DNA from 2 places in the Chryseobacterium sp. C2(2020) genome. Region 1 is predicted to be linked to the other one. Evidence: riboswitches for the same ligand, from Rfam matches in the RefSeq annotation. Region 1 holds a riboswitch; the other holds the start of a gene.
What was found. A riboswitch is a leader RNA that binds a small molecule or an ion and turns the genes downstream of it on or off. The one in region 1 is predicted to bind cobalamin.
Positions count from the first base shown of each region.

Region 2: linked by a shared signal. The riboswitch ahead of H6W52_RS09320 (acyl-CoA thioesterase) and the one ahead of H6W52_RS01690 (TonB-dependent receptor plug domain-containing protein) in region 1 are both predicted to bind cobalamin.

Region 1 covers NZ_JACLCT010000002.1:78,125-86,437, reverse strand. The annotation lists gene H6W52_RS01700 (CCA tRNA nucleotidyltransferase) at 1-445, shown strand, start outside; gene H6W52_RS01695 (DUF5074 domain-containing protein) at 823-1,869, opposite strand; gene H6W52_RS01690 (TonB-dependent receptor plug domain-containing protein) at 1,886-3,715, opposite strand; cobalamin riboswitch at 3,746-3,922, opposite strand; gene cdd (cytidine deaminase) at 5,019-5,501, opposite strand; gene namA (NADPH dehydrogenase NamA) at 5,601-6,653, shown strand; gene H6W52_RS01675 (DUF2752 domain-containing protein) at 6,692-6,985, shown strand; gene H6W52_RS01670 (CCC motif membrane protein) at 7,003-7,335, shown strand; gene H6W52_RS01665 (endonuclease) at 7,407-8,313, opposite strand, start outside.
Region 2 covers NZ_JACLCT010000013.1:16,157-24,469, reverse strand. The annotation lists gene H6W52_RS09345 (1-acyl-sn-glycerol-3-phosphate acyltransferase) at 1-245, opposite strand, end outside; gene H6W52_RS09340 (PspC domain-containing protein) at 563-2,281, opposite strand; gene H6W52_RS09335 (PadR family transcriptional regulator) at 2,292-2,621, opposite strand; gene H6W52_RS09330 (cytochrome P450) at 2,835-4,175, opposite strand; gene H6W52_RS09325 (HD domain-containing protein) at 4,479-5,069, shown strand; gene H6W52_RS09320 (acyl-CoA thioesterase) at 5,160-5,543, opposite strand; cobalamin riboswitch at 5,653-5,834, opposite strand; gene H6W52_RS09315 (hypothetical protein) at 5,895-6,692, opposite strand; gene H6W52_RS09310 (helix-turn-helix domain-containing protein) at 6,790-7,752, opposite strand; gene H6W52_RS09305 (hypothetical protein) at 7,982-8,313, shown strand, end outside.

The sequences.
Region 1 (8,313 bases):
TTTAGGTCCGGACATGAAATATGTTCAGAAGATGGTAAAACTTTCGTCTCGACCGATTGCTCTGATTACCGATGATGCTTCGGATTCTGCGTTGCGAAGATTACTGTTTGATGCAGGAGAAAATATGGAAGATCTGTTTACCCTTTGTAAAGCCGATATTACGACCAAAAATTCTAAAAAGCAGGAGAAATTCAAGAAAAATTTTGAATATGTTGCTGTTAAGATTAAAGAAGTTGAGGAAAAAGATCAGGTAAGGAATTTTCAGCCGCCAATTTCAGGAGAAGAAATTATGGCAATGTTTAATTTAAAACCGGGTCGCGAGATCGGAATTTTAAAGGAAAAAGTGAAGGAAGCCATTCTGGAAGGCGAAATTGGAAACGACAGCGAGGAAGCGAGAACTTTCGTGATTGCTGAAGCGGAAAAGCTTGGATTGACACTTGCCTAAATGCTTTTCGGGACATTTGATTATATCATTTTAGTATTAATTTTCCTTGTCAACATTGTTGTCTGGAAGTTTAAAATAATTAAAAAACGCAACTGGATTTTATATCTGGTTGCGTTTTTATTTTTTGGATTTGTTATTCAGCTTTTATCTGTTGATTTTGAAATTGAAAAAGCGACAAAAGATCAGCCAATTGTTGATAATTTTACATTGCTTTATACCTATTTCAGGTTTCCTGTTTGGTGGTTTGTGGGTATTCTTCAGCTTCTTATTTTAAGGAAATTTATTAACTGAGTATTTTAAGCATAATTTTATTTCTTTGTATTGTATAAAAGAAATGATAAACATTCAATTCTTACTATAGCAAAGACCTTAAAAAATTAATTCACATAAGCAGCATTAGATCCGATTCCTGTTACGAATTTTTTCAGAACTGTTCCTGAAGTGTTATATACTGTAACTTCAGATGGAGCGGTAAAACCTTTTACATCGGCTGCAAAGATTTTTCCGTCTTTTACAGAGAAGCCATACAGCGTAAAATATTGTCCTCCGTCTACAAAATTATTGATTAGAGGGGCAGAAGGAGCCGTTGTCGAATTCATATCCATTGTATAAATCTTGTTCGAAGAAGTAAAGTAATATTTTCCACCATCAATTTCAAGATTTCTTGCATTGGCGATACCGGTTAAAGTCGTAGTTTTTGTAATCGTTCCTGCAGGAGAAATTTCATAAATGTAAGAATTAGATGCTCCTGAAGCAATTACATACACATTGTTATTGTAACTGATGGTTTTTTCGATTTCACCATTTGGAACAGAAACTGTGTTGATGATCTCATTGGTTGAAGTATTGATTCTTGTAAGCGTACTTCCGTAGCTGTAAGTAGCATTCTGCACAAATACCGTTCCTCCTGCTTCTACCACTCTTTCCGCTGTAGAAGTGGAAGCGAAAGGAATTTTCTTCACAAAAGAAAGATCAGAAAGCTTGTAAACATTCACATATTTTCCTCCGTTATACTTATCGTTAGACACATAAAGATTTCCGTTGCTGATCGTCATATATCTCGGATTATCCAATTGTGCTGTAATTTCTCCGGTTTTTTTGAAATTATAACGGTTAACAACCTGTACTTTATTAGAATTGTTCAGAAGCAAAAAAGCTCTGTCATCACTGAATGTGATCGTCTGCAAAACATCACCCAGATTTTCATTATTATTTTTCTTATAAATATCGTTTTCCAATACAGAAAGATCTTTAGAAATAAAAGAAACACTCGCTGTAGGTGTTCCGAAGTTCCCTTCATTCGCAATAAAATATCCGTTTTCATAATCACCTCGCGACGGCATTACATATTCATCATCACTACATGAAACATTAATCACAAGGATCAAAGCCAGTAAAAGCTGAAAAAGTCTGTTGAATTTCATAATATAATAATTGATTTTAAAAATTTAAGTTGATGTAAAAACTGTAGTTTCTTTTAGGTAAAGGATAATAAGCCATCGTTTCATAGATCTCGTCGGTAATATTATTTACCCTCAATCCTAAAGTATACTTTTTGGCAACCGTTGCAGACAATCCTGCATTCAGGACGAAATATGGTTTTATAAGATAATCGTTATTCTCATCAGAAGTGGTAAAAGTCTTACCCGTAAACATTCCCTGAACATACAGATTCATAAATCGGTACTGATAATCTGCATTCCCGAAAACCTTATGAAGAGGAACATACATCAGCTGATTTTTCGTCTCAAGATCTACAGATCTCGTATAGCTGTATCCCGTATTTATTTTTAAAGAATGTTCTTTAGAAAACTTGTGCTGAAATCCAATTTTAGACTCAAGACCATAAGACTCAACATTTCTTACGTTTCTTGGTGACCAATATCCCATAGAAGTGGGAATCCATTGGATCATATCCTTTATTTTCATGTAATAAGGCGTGAGACTCAAAATGAATTTTCCGAACGCCAATTCGTGGCTCATTTCAGTCTGCAAAGACGTTTCAGATTTCAGATCTAAATTTCCACCCGGATTCCAGTAAAGATCATTAAAAGAAGGAAACCTGAAATTCTTTGAAAAACTTGCCCCTAAACTATACCAGTCAGAAACCTTCCATTTGCCTGAAAAAGAATAGAGTAAAGGCGATTCTATATTTTCAATAAAATCCTTCTTGATTCCGGCTTCCAGTCTCAGCTTTTGGGTAGGGAAATATCTCAACAATCCTGCAACAGAATAAATATTTCTTCTTACATTCTCAATTCCGGATTGATAGCCCTCTCCTTTATTGATCTGATACTCCCCGATAAGATTAACATTCAGTTTAGGCGTGATGAAATAATTGAAATCATCTTTAAAAATTAGGATTTTTCCCGTTCCGCCACTGGTTTTAGGAGCATCAAAAACTCCGAAATACTGGAAGTTTTCTTCCGTGTAAGCCGCTTTCAGGCTGTTTGAAATCGATTTTGAATTCACATCGTGGGTAAGAAGGCTTCGGAAAGTCTGCGCTGCATATTTCGTCCGGTTGCCGTTTTCCGTGAAAATAGGATAATTCTGTTCCGCGTCGTACAACTGACTTTGCCACGAGATTTTCTGATTTCGGGCAATTTTGTAACTGAAGCCAATGTTCGCTGTACCGTTAAAATATTTACCGTTTCGGTTGATATACTGCTTTTCAGGAACCTCATAATTATTTTGACTGATGAAATAATTTCCGGATGCCTTAAAACTGAAATCCGCATTGCTGAAAGAAGTTTTGAAATAATTCTGGAACGTCTCATAAGAAGCCACTTCACTATGTAAAGTTGCATGAAAACCCTCATTAAATTTCAGCTCATTGTTAAGGTGAATACTTCCTCCGATCGCTCCGCTTCCGTAAACCACACTTCCGCCGCCGGCTTTCACTTCAAGCGCATCGTAGCCGAAAATCGCGATATTATTAACATCTCCCTGTCCTAAAAGAACAGAATTGATGTTAATCCCATTCCACACAAAAGCAGTTTGCTGCGCCGTTGTTCCCCTGAAAGAAGGTGAAGAAACCGCACCGCGGCCATTTTCCTTAATATAAACAGGCGACTGAAAACGTAACGTTTCAGATAGATTAGCGGAATTTTTTTCGATGTCTTTGGGAGTAATTGTAGTAACCGGATGAAAAAGTTTTGCCTTATTCATCTGATTGTCAAAAACATAAACGGTGTCAATAGTTTTCTCCTGCGCGTAAAGAAAACAACCGTATGATGCAAAAAGCAGTACTAAAGATCTTTTTAATGCCATTCCTATTTTACTTTTCCTCCGAAAGCAATGTTTTTAAGATTACATTTTGGCAGGTCTCCTGACTTTCGCTTTCTACACCTTCCCGTTTTCACAGTGGTTTATCGTAGAAATCTTATATGCGATTTACAGTTGCGGGGACAGTTTGGGATTTTCGCCCAATTCCCTTTTCATTCCAAATTAATGGAAACCAAAATTTTTGCAAAGATAACTTTTTTAATTTATTGACAAAAAAAATACCCATTAAGTATCTTTTTAATAAAACAATGATTTGTTGCATTACATACGAAAAACAATTTCAGAAGCTATTTCCAGCTTTCGCTACTCGCTTTTTTTGGATTCGGCGGCGGCTTTTGCCGCCGCCGAATCCAAAAAAGAGCTCAGACATGCCGCTCAATCTGGGCTAGGAAAATAAAACCGCAGAAAATAAACAGCTTTATAAAATTCAGATTCTATTGAAAAATAAATAATTATTTTAAGTAAAAATTATTTAAAATGTATTAAAATCTTACTTTAAGTTTCTTTAAACTCATTTTAAATTTAGCCGCAAAAAAGACAAAAGACTTTATTGGATTTATTTAAGTATTTCAAAAGTCTGCAAAGAGAAAAAATCTTTGATCTTTTAAACTTATGTGCTCTTTTTTCTATTGAAGGATTAAACTTAAAAAACTAAAGTGTTTAAATCTTTTGTGGTAAAAAGCATAAACAAGTTTTTTAATTACTTTAAAATAAGCATCACTAAGGAAGAAAATCAAAGATTTTCAAAAACTAATGGGTTCTTCTATTTTAAATACGCATCATTTAAAATCTTATGTGATGAAAGAAAGTCCCTTCTTAAAAAGCTTTCCCTTAAATCATTAAAATACAAATGAAAAATTCAGACAGAATTTAAGAGTCTGTTTAAATTTTTTTAAAATAAAAATACTCTTATTGAAAAAAAACTAAGGCGAAAGGTCTGATAAAAGTTCTATTCTTTTAAGACGCAAGGAGAAAATTAAAAATTTTCTTTTATAATGCTGATGAAATTTTATCGCAGATAAAATCCTTGTCCCTTAAAGCATAATATTTTAAACAACTTTGCGATTTTGCGAAAATCCAACCTGAATTCTTATTTACTATTATTTAAACATTTTAAAAGTCTGTTTAAACTTTATTTAACCGCAAAAGTCACAAAAGATCTACTAAATTTTTTATTTAAAGTTGATTTTTATTCTTTTGAGCGCTTTGATTATTCTGGAAATTCACTTTAATATTATCTTTTGTCCCTTTTGCGGTTAATTCTGAAATTAGTTTAAACAAGTTTTAACTATAAAAAAGTACCGTCAAAATAAAACGGCAGAAGATCCTTAATAGAATGTACCTTCACCACCTCATCATTCAGATTAGAAAAATAAAGCTCAATATTTTCATTCTGCTTCGTTTCATATTCAATAATACTCTGTCTGCACGATCCGCATGGCGGAATCGGCGGATTTTTCTCAGAAAACTCCTTCGGTCCGCCTACAATAAAGATTTTCTTTATTTTTTCAGACGGAAAATTTGCCCCGATCCAGAACAAAGCAGTCCTTTCCGCGCAAAGTCCCGAAGGATACGCCGCATTCTCCTGATTGTTCCCGGTGTAGATCTCTCCGTTTTCCAGAAGCACAGAACAGCCAACCAGAAAATGAGAATAGGGAGCATAAGCATTCTCGCGCGCTTCTTTCGCTTTTGCAAATAATTTTTTTTCTATATCGTTCAGTTCGCCTTTATTGTTAAAATATTCGTAACTGATATGAGTTTCTTTTTTCATATATTGTGGGTTTAAAAAAAGGGGGATAAATTTACTTTTTTTTCATGAGGTGGGCAACACCATCACATTCTTTAAAAATTTTAAAAATCAGATCAAAAAATGTTATACACTCCAATCAGATTCAGAAATGTTGAGTTGAAAAACCGTTGGGTAATGTCTCCAATGTGTATGTATTCTTCCGAAAACGGATTAGCCAACGACTTCCATTTTGTGCATTATGGAAGCAGAGCGCAGGGCGGAACCGGACTAATCATCCTTGAAGCAACGGGAGTAGAACCGCGCGGAAGAATTACCAACCACTGTATGGGAATCTGGAACGACGAACAGGCAGAAAAACTCCAGAAAATTGTAGAATTTGTACACCAGAACTCAGAAACCAAAATAGGAATTCAGCTTGCGCATGCCGGAAGAAAAGGATCTGCATGGAACAATGTACAGATCCCGATTGAAGAAGGCTGGGAAACCATCGCACCAAGTCCGATTCCGTATCATCCGACCGAAAGAATTCCACATGTTTTAACCATTGAGGAAATTAAAGAACAGGTTGAAAACTTCAGACAGGCAGCAAGAAGATCTGTAGATGCAGGTTTCGATGTCATAGAGATTCACGCGGCACACGGTTATCTTATCCATCAGTTTTTATCACCGCTTTCCAACATCAGAACCGATGAATACGGGGGAAGTTTCGAGAACAGAATACGGTTTTTAGTTGAAATCGTAGACGCCGTGAATGAAGAATTAAATGAAAATGTAGCCTTATTTGTAAGAATTTCCGGAACAGAATATGCAGAAAACGGCTGGGAAATAGAAGACAGTGCTGAGCTTGCTAAAATCCTTAAAAATCATTCGGTAGACTTGGTTGATGTTTCCAGCGGAGGAAATATTCACGGAGTAAAAATTCCGGTTCACGACGGTTATCAGGTTCCGCTTGCGTCACAGGTGAAAAATGAGGCAGAAACAAAAACAGGAGCAGTAGGATTAATTACAAAAGTCAATCAGGCAGAGGAAATTCTGCAGAAAGGAGAGGCAGATTTAATTTTTATTGCCAGAGAAAGTTTAAGAAATCCTTACATCGCCGTTCAGGGTTCCTTTGAAATGGATGAAGACTGCTTCTTTCCGCATCAGTATTTAAGAGCAAAAATTTCTAAATAATTTTTTTATATATTTGAGAATCATAACCCTGTATTAGAATGAAAATAGAAGACTTTATGCTGCCTTGTCCCATCAAGAAATTCTTTGGAATCGACTGTTTTGGGTGTGGAACGCAGAGAGCTATTGTCATGGTTTTTGAAGGCAGGTTTGGAGAAGCATTTCATATGTTTCCTGCGGTATATACTTTATTGCTTTTTTTCGGAACGGTTTTCCTAAATTTTGTAGACAGAAAACGGAATTACAGTAATGTTTTAGTTTTTCTTGCCATCATCAATGCAGTTATTATGGTGACTTCTTATTTTTATAAACATTTATACTTACCTATACATTAATCAATTAAATTATAACTATGGATCAACAAAAATTACCTAACGCAACGGCGGTATTAATCTTAGGAATTGTATCAATTGTCGGATGTTGTTGTTACGGACTTCCGGGACTTATTGCAGGGATCATTGCATTGGTACTGGCTAAAAAAGACGGAGAACTTTACAGAAAAAATCCCACGGCTTATTCAAACTACGGACAATTGAATGCCGGAAAAATAATGGCAATCATCGGAATTGTATTAAGTATTTTATATGTAGTTTACGTTGTTGTCATGATCTCTACTCTTGGCTGGGACGCTATGAAAGACCCGCAACTGATGCAGGAGAGAATGAGAGATTTGATGGGACAGTAATTTCTTATTAGTTTAAAAATAAAAGCCTTCTTTCAATCGAGAGAAGGCTTTGTTATTTCTTAAAGAAAAATTTATTTCACAATAAACTTCAATGAAGAAGCATCTAATTTTAAAATATAAATTCCCTGCTCCAGATTTTTAATTTTAATAGAATTTTTACTGTTTTTAAAAGGCTGATCGATTGTCTGCATTACTTTTCCGTGAAGATTGTAAATCTCCGCTTTCTTAATATTCTGCGTTTCCCCTTTTACAAAAATTTCATTATTGGAAACAGGATTTGGCGAAATCTGTAATGTATTCTGATCTGAAATTAATTCAGAAGAAATACTTGGAGCCTGTCTTGCCGTTCCAGAATAACAGGTCCAGCTCAGATTATCAATAGCAACTCTGTTGGTGGTAGAATTGTTTTCTAAAGTTATAACGACGTTCCCCGAAACATTAATATTGCTGATAGTGGTTGTTGTCGCAGAAGTATTGTAAGGTACGGTTCCTACCGATATTCCGTTTACTTTAACGGTGAAGGTGTCATTAGAACCTGTAAATTTCAGTTGAGTAGTTATCGTCAAAGATCCGATTCCATTCGCTGAACTGCTTGATGTTAATGCGCCATCTCTAATAGTGATTGCTTTGGTGGAAATCGTCTGATCTGTTCTGGAATCTGTTGCTGTCCATGTAATACCATTATTTGTCCATGTTCTTGTGAGATAAGATGCTGAACTTTCAGAAGGAATGGTCTCAAATGTTTCGTTACCGCAGCTTGACGAGCTTGGTGGAGTAGATGTACCTCCGGAACCAGAAGCGGAGCCCCAGATTTGGGTCACGTAGTTAGGATTATCGATAAAAGGATTTCTGTTTCCCTGATAAGTATAAGAAGCATTGTTTCTGTTAATTTCCGCCTGAGAAACGGGATCCTGATTATGCCAAGCCAATAAAACATTCAATTCCCAAGTCTGCAAACCCGGAAAAGCAGAACTGCCC
Region 2 (8,313 bases), on a different contig from region 1:
TCGATCCCGATTCCGCCCAGACCTTTTACAACGCTTCCGTACCAAGCTTTGGTGTGTGCATCTTTGATGATGATTTTTAATGGTTTTTTCAGAGACCAGTAGGAAAGATTTCCTAAAATATATTCCATGTTGTGCGTGTGTGGCGCGACTACAAGAATACATCTGTTCAGAACGTTTTCGTCGCCCTGAAGAACGACTTTCCAGCCCATTAATTTTAGCAGCAGTTTGCCGATCAGCTTTCTCATATAGTTTTAGATTAAAAACAAAAAAGTATAACCAAAGTGGTTATACTTTACAAATATATTGAAATATTATCGCTCTTAAAACAGACTGCTGATTAAATCAACAATTTTCATTACAATTTCTAGTGCCAGTTGTACCATGATTATTGAATTTTTATTGAGTGTTTTGGTTTTAATTTTTTACTACACAAATGTAAAGATTTTTATTAACATAGCGAACAAAATCTTTATATTTTTTCGTTTTCAGTGAGAGAAGAAGAGTGTGAATTTCAAACGGTTGTGTTATTCATTCACACCTTCTGCCACTCTCTGCAGTTTAGTTATTTGGTTTGTATGGAAATTTCGTTTTTACCTTCGTCTACCTTGAAGTCGATGTTGGCTCCCTTCATCTTTTTGATGCTGCTTTTCATGGAATCGATTACCTGATCTGCCTTATTGCTCGGAACTTTTTTTCCGTTAACGATAATGCTGTCTTCATCATCAGAGTTGTATTCAATAGTAGAACCGTTTACGGTAATTTTATTTTTTTCGATTTTGATGTTTCCGTCTTCGTCTCTTTCCTGATCGTCATCATTAATTCCGTCTGCGTTAAGATCTCCGTTGAAGCTGATTCCGTCTTTTTTTACAGGGACCACTACGGTTTTCAAAGGAAGTACCAGTTCATAATCGATGCTGTAATCTCTGAAACGGTGTTCGTAAGGATATTTGATGTAGTTCGGAAGAACAATTCTGTTATTTACCACTTCTACAGGAACGCTTACATTTAACGGAAGATTGTATCCTTTAGCTTCTTTTTTGATGATTAAATAAGGCGTTTTGATGTCTGCTTTTCTCGTTACATCCACATGCATCCAGTCTCTTTCGTATACAGAAACTTTGTCTGAATAAAGATCATCATCGTATCCTTTAAAGTTCTGAGGAATAGAAACCTGCTTGAAATCTACATAGATACTGTCTGACTGTGTGTTGATCGCAATTTCTTCTGTATCTTCTTTATGACCTTTCAGGAACATTTCTTTTTTTGCCATTCCAATTCCAAAAAATGTTCCGAGACATATTTCTGTCAAGAATAAAGCGCCTAAGACCCAACCGATATTTCGCAACTTTGTTTTTGGCGAAAAGATTTTAATACTAAGTAAACTGAAAAGGACAGCAGGAATCAAAGATCCAACAATAATTAATGCTAAGAATACATTGTACAGTCCATCATTATCAAGAAGAAATTTCATTTCATCAGCTCCAGGAAAGTTTGAATCAATTCCAAAAAGTCCAAAGACTACAAATACACCTATAATACTACTTACAGCCATAAAAGCGAAGAAGATTCCAATAATATATTTTAAAACATTCCAGATTCCGCTTCCTGCATTGCTGATGTAAGGCTTGTTTTCAGTGTAGATTTCACCTGCTCTTGTTGTTGTCTCATTAGCGAATTGTACAATTTTGCTAGATTCTTCCTTTAAATTGTCAAAGTTTAATGGTTTTCCCTTCATTTTCAAAAAATCTGATGCAGTCTCTGCTTTAGGTAAAACTGCCCAAAGAATAAAATATAAAAGGACAATTAAAAACGAAGATCCAGGGGCAACCCAAAGAAAAAGAAATGCACCCACCCAAATTAATCTCATCCAAGTAATGTCCATACCAGAGTATGCAGCTAAACCTGCGCAAACACCGGCAATTTTTTGTCTTTCAGGATCACGGAACAATTGTTTTTTATCAGAATATTCGGTTCCTGAAGTGTTTGTTCTTTTGGTATTTTTTTCAGAATAATAAGCTTCTTCCTGCTCTTCGATTTTTTCAGGGCTTCCGATCTGTGCAATTACTCTTTCTACATCCGAGTCGTTAATTACCTCACGTTTTGCCATAGAATCTTTGAAGATTTCTACCATTCTGATTTCTATGTCATGCATTACCTCATCTGCTTCCGAAGCATCCAGAGAGCTTCTCAGAGCATTCAGGTAATCGCTAAGTTTTATGTATGCGTGTTCTTCTATGGTAAAAGAAAAACCTGCGAGTCCTATTGAGAGTGTCTTGTTCATAGCTTTGTTTTTAATTTTTTTGAGTGATTTGGTTAACTGAATTGGTTAATTCGTTCCAGGTGTTTTGAAGTTCATCTAAAAATAATTTACCTTTTTCGGTAATCTGGTAATATTTTCTCGGAGGTCCTCCTGTAGATTCTTCCCATCTGTATGAAAGAAACTCTCCATTTTTTAATCTTGTTAAAAGAGGGTAGAGTGTTCCTTCTACAACATCCAGTTTTCCTTTTTTCAGTTCATCGATTAAGTCGGAAACGTACATTTCGCGATGATTGATGAGACTTAAAATACAGAATTCCAGAATCCCTTTTCGCATTTGCGCTTTGGTATTTTCAGTATTCATCTTTAATAAGTTTTGTTAATTAGTTACATAATTTTCGAAACCCGGAACCTAGCTAGTTGTACCTGTTTCGATTTTACATTACAAAGATATGTAATTAAAATGGTATTATGCAATACAAAGTAGTGAAAAAATACAAATAAATAGGTTAACTAATTGATAATCAGTTTAGTTATTTTTAATGAGAAATTTTATATAATGAGAATTTTATGAAAATCAGATCATATTTTTAACAATTTTACCTTTTAGGCTCAATGTTCTTAAAGTAACCAAAGCTTTTTTCTTTAATTCTTTCTGATATGATACGAAACTGTAGTTTTTGTAGAATCTACGGACGATAAGTGCCATTTCCATCATAGCAAAGTGTTCTCCGATGCAAAGTCTGGGACCAGCTCCGAAAGGGTAGTAAGGGAAGTTCTTGGCATTTTCATCATCAAAACGTTCAGGAATAAAAGAATCGGGATCATTCCAGTACTTCGGATTTCTGTGCAGACCCGTAATATAAAGGATTATTAAAGTTCCTTTTTTCCATGAATAGTTTTTAAAACTGTCGTCTTCCAGAGCCTGCCGGTCGATTGCCCATGCCGGAGAATGCAGTCTCATTGCTTCTTTAATGATATTTGTGGTGTAAGATTTTTTCATTAAGCTTTCTGTTCCAAAAGCATTTTCACCTTCTGCTGCAATTTCAGCTCTTAGTTTTTCTTCGGCCTCAGGATTTTGGCTGATCTCGAAAAAGATAAAACTTAAAGCATTGGCAGTGGTTTCGTGTCCTGCAATGAAAAGAATGAGCATTTCATCAATTAGCTGTTCATCAGACATTGGAAGCTGTGTGTCTTCATAACGTGCCTGAATAAGCATATCCAGCAAATCATTTTTTTCTTCACCTGAGCTTCTTCTTTTATCCAGAACATTTTTAATGATATTTTTCCCTTCATTATTTTTTTTCATTATTTTATCCATTATTCCAAGACTTTTTATCACTTGCGTATACAAAGGTATTCTTACTTCTTTGGCAAAGACTTCCTGAACTTCGGTAATGATTTTTCCCAGCTCTTTCACACTTTCCTCATCAATATCCGAACTGAAAAGTGTTTTCGCAACAATGTTGAAAGCGAGTGTGTGAAAAAAATCATATAAATCAGTTTCCGGCTCCTGAGGAAAATTCTGAAATGCTTTATCAATTTCATCCTCCATAATGCCGATTAAACCGGAGATTTTGATCTTACTGAATCCCGGCTGGATGAGGCGTCTCTGTTTCAGCCAGTCTTTTCCGTTATTGGTAAGCAGTCCTTTCCCGAGATATTTTCCTAACACAACCGATTGTATATCAGATTTAGAATAGTTTTTATGGTTTTGTTTTAGAACATATTCAATAAATTCCTTATCCTGAGAAAAGATAAAATCAGTATTTGTTACACTGGCTTTTAGATGGAAAGTGTCTCCGGCAATGTTATGATTTCCGCTGATGACTTTTAAGGGATTATTTACACCATAAAAAAGAGAGTACAGTTTTCTTTTTCCTTTAATTTCTGTAGGATAATTGTAATTTGGAGTCATGTAGAATATTTATAATAAAAGTAATACTAATCTGTGAATTAGAATAGGTTTAAAGCTAAAAGTCTTATTTTTGTATTGCCATTTTACTCGCTTTAATTTTATGCTTTTTTAAATTTTAACCATAAAGCAGACGAAAGATTTATCATAAACTCATTATCAAAATAAACATTATTCTCGTAAGCATAAAAGTCTGGGATCTTTTTAATTGATATTTTTTTAGAAATGTGAATCTTTTAAATGAAAAATTGTCAAAACTTTTTTTAAGTGATTGAGAAATAGATGGTCTCGAAATAATTATATACAATGAAAATACAAAAAGAAATCGATTTTATTCTGGCTGTTGATGCCCTGAAAAACGTACAAAGAAGAAATTACAATGCAGACGATTCACGAAGAGAAAATACGGCGGAACATTCATGGCAGATTATTATTCTGGCGCAGATCCTTTTCCCATATGCAAAGAACAGAGCAGATATCGATTTATTAAGAGTAATCAGAATGTTGTCTATTCATGATCTGGTAGAAATTGAAGCAGGAGATACTTTCTTATTTGATGAAGCGGCAATGGCAGGTAAATTTGAAAGAGAGAAAGTTTCAGCTCAGAAAATTTTCGGAATTTTAGATGAACCGCTGCGCTCTGAATTTTTTAATCTTTGGCTGGAATTTGAGGAAGAGCAGACTCCTGATGCAATTTTTGCCTGCGCAATCGATCGTATTATGCCTTTTATCTTAAATTCCCACACTTCAGGAAAGAGCTGGACAGAAGCCGGCGTTACAGAAAAGCAAATAAGAAATATGCTGGAAAATGCCATTGTAAGAGCTTCCGATGAACTGGGAGAGGCTTTTCAGTTGCTGCTGCTGAAGAATCTGGAAACTGAAAAGGTATTGAAATAGAAAGGTTTCGGCGGGCAAAGCCCGCCGAAACCGCTTTAAAGAACATTGAAAATATAGAGTTCCGGCGACCGAAGGTCGCCGGAACCTTTTTTATAATATTTGAATTGGCTTCTTGAATTCATCAATCGCTACAAAAGTAAAATCTCCTACGATTGCTCTTTCTCTTTCATACGAATACATCTGTTCCGTGAAAATTTCCACATTTACTTTCATACTCGTTTTTCCGACATGAACCACTTTTCCAATCAGTTCAACAATGGTTCCGGCAGGAATAGACCTTTTAAAATCAATTTTATCGCTGCTTACGGTTACCACACGTTTTCTTGCAAATCTGGTGGCAGCAATAAAAGCCACTTCATCCATCAGTTGCATTGCTGTACCTCCGAAAAGCGTATCGTAATGATTGGTTGTGTTCGGGAAAACCGCTTTGAAAATTCGGGTTTCAGATGCTTCAATTCTTTCTTCTGTAGTCATATATCATTATTAATTAAAGCGAGATGAAAAAATAGAAGAACAATAGAAAAAGCAGAGACAGAAATCTCTGAGTATCCATTAGATCAACAAACTTCAAATCGCGAAAGTTTTTTGTTATGAAGAAAAAGGCAGGTCTCCTGACTTGTAACATCTTTATTCCCTTCCCATGAATTACACAGTGGATTTTTTTTATAAAGACTTTAGTTACTTACAGTTGCGCGACAGTTCGTGATTTTCACACGATTCCCTTTTAATCTGCAGTTAAGCAAAACCAGTTTCCTGAAAAGTCACAGCCTGGAAAAGAGTCCATACTCATGCTTTTCGGGTACAAAAATAATGATAATTAATGAATTATTCAGGAGTTTTATAAATGATCTGGCTTTCAGCTTTTCCCTGTTTGATCGTCCAGATTGTTGTATAGCGGTTTTCACCGGAGCCATTTATCATATAAAGAAAAATATGATCGTTATCGATGGCGGTTACACCCACGTTATTGAAATCCATCGTTGGCTGAAACATATTTTTAATAGCATCTCTTACAAAAACAGAACCTCTTCCCGGTTGCTGAACGCGTACAGATTTTATTTCGGTTAAACCTTCAGGCAATTCCTTTCCTACGCCCCAGGCTTTTACTTTGTCAACTTTAGTAATGTTTCCATTGGCATCTTTTTCCTGCTTCTTAATGTGTGCATAAGAAGGGTAAACGTCAATAATAACCTTTGTTCTTTGGTTTCCGGGAATTTTAGGATTAGTGTCGTCTGTAAAGATCAGAGATTTTCCGTTTTTCGATTTTGAAGGTGTAAATTTTGGTAAATTATCTACAAAAACCACACGGTTTTTATTAACCATACCTTCTTTGGTGATGCTGTCGTATCGTACGAAAGGTTTTTCTGTATCCTCTTTTTCAGGATATTTTATCCAGATCCATTCTGTTTCTCCCGGAGCAGGTTTTTCATAAATAAAAACATCTCCTGTTTTCATACGGATCTTATCAACGATTTTTCGGTAATCGTCTTTATGAACACGCACCATGGCATAACCTTCCTCAGCTTTTACAACACCGAAAGGAACTTTATTCTGACCTTTCGCCAATGCAAAAGAAAAAACACTGAAAACTGAAAGATAAAATGCTTTACGTAGAGACATCATCATGAAATTTTTTGACGCTTCAAATATATAAATTAAAATTTGTTTAAACTTTTCAAAAATATAAAAGTAAACTGATTAATTTAAACTTAAAAAGCCGTCATGAAACCTTTGTACTGGTTTTCTGTATATATTCACTTGGAGTTACCCCTTCTATTTTTTTAAATACTTTATTAAAAGTTGACTGATTCTTAAATCCTGCTTCAGAATAGATGTGCATCAAAGTCATCGTTTTCAGTTCATCACTATGAAGTTTATTCTTTACGTATACCACACGATGTGTGTTGATGTAATGATTAAAATTATCGAATCCGTTGATTTTTATGGCTTTGGAAATATAATTGTTATTCACTTTAATTGTACTACTGAGCTCGGAAATCGTTAAATCTGCATTTCTGAAGAGTTTATTGCCAATTACCTCATTGTCTATTTTCTCAAAAATATTTTCAGCAAGTTGCAAATCTTTATCAGCAACAGGAGCAGCAGTCTGAGAAACCTTTTTCTCTATAATTACCTCTTTACTCTTTATATTTTGAATCAGGCTTTTATAATATGTTCCTAAAAATATCTGTATAAGGTTAACAGTAAATATAAAAGCGTCTGTAAGGTTTCCCTTCTTAAGATCATTAAAAGGATACCCGAAATAGTCGTTTCCGGCAAATATGCAGCAAAAACTTATGAGAAAAATAGCATATACCGTGAAGATAACCACTTCTTTTTTCGAAAAAAAGATATTTGCCCAAAAGGGCAGGGCTACAATCCATATTAAACTGCAGACTGAAATATTCCAGAACCTGAATACTATAAACAAGTTGTAAAGAGGCATTACAAGAATGAAAACCTTCACGACTTTAAGAAGGTCGTAATGATTTCCCAATATGTAAAAAGGAAGGAGTAATGAAAAAAAACCTCCGATGAGGTAGTAAACCATTATCGGATCTTTCATGTAAAATGAAAAAATCAGGATGCATGTAATAAAAGTTACAGCCAGTACATAAATATATCGGTTAGCGAGTTCTCTTTTCAGATCCAGCACTTCAATTTCAGTATTTTTTTTCCCCATAATATTCTAATATAATATAATTCAGAAAATCATTTATAAAATATATTGATTATCAGTTTTTTATATTAGTTGCAATGAAAAGTCATTTATCATTTATCTCTTGTTTTCTACTCAAAAATGTGACTCTATATTTGCAATTTGTTTTTCAGTTAGCAAAATTACAATAAAAATTTAATCTTTAAATATTGATAATATAAATATCTGATAACCCCCTTTAAAAACATATATTATGACGAACAAAAAAAAATTATTTCTTCTCATTGCTATTTCTGTTTTGGGATTTAAATCTTTCGCTCAGGTTGGTATTAATACCACAAAATCGCAAGGTGTATTCCATGTAGACGGAAAATCTTCTTCTGCCACAACCAATGATCCGGATAACGCACCAACAGCTTTACAGTCTTCCGACGACTTTGTTGTTAAGAGCAATGGAAGTGTAGGTATTGGTACAGTAACTCCAGATGGTTCTGCTATACTGGATATGAATGTGGATCAACTTTCTTCAGGAAGCAAAAAAGGACTTCTTATTCCAAGAATGGCTTTAACATCCAGAACGGATAT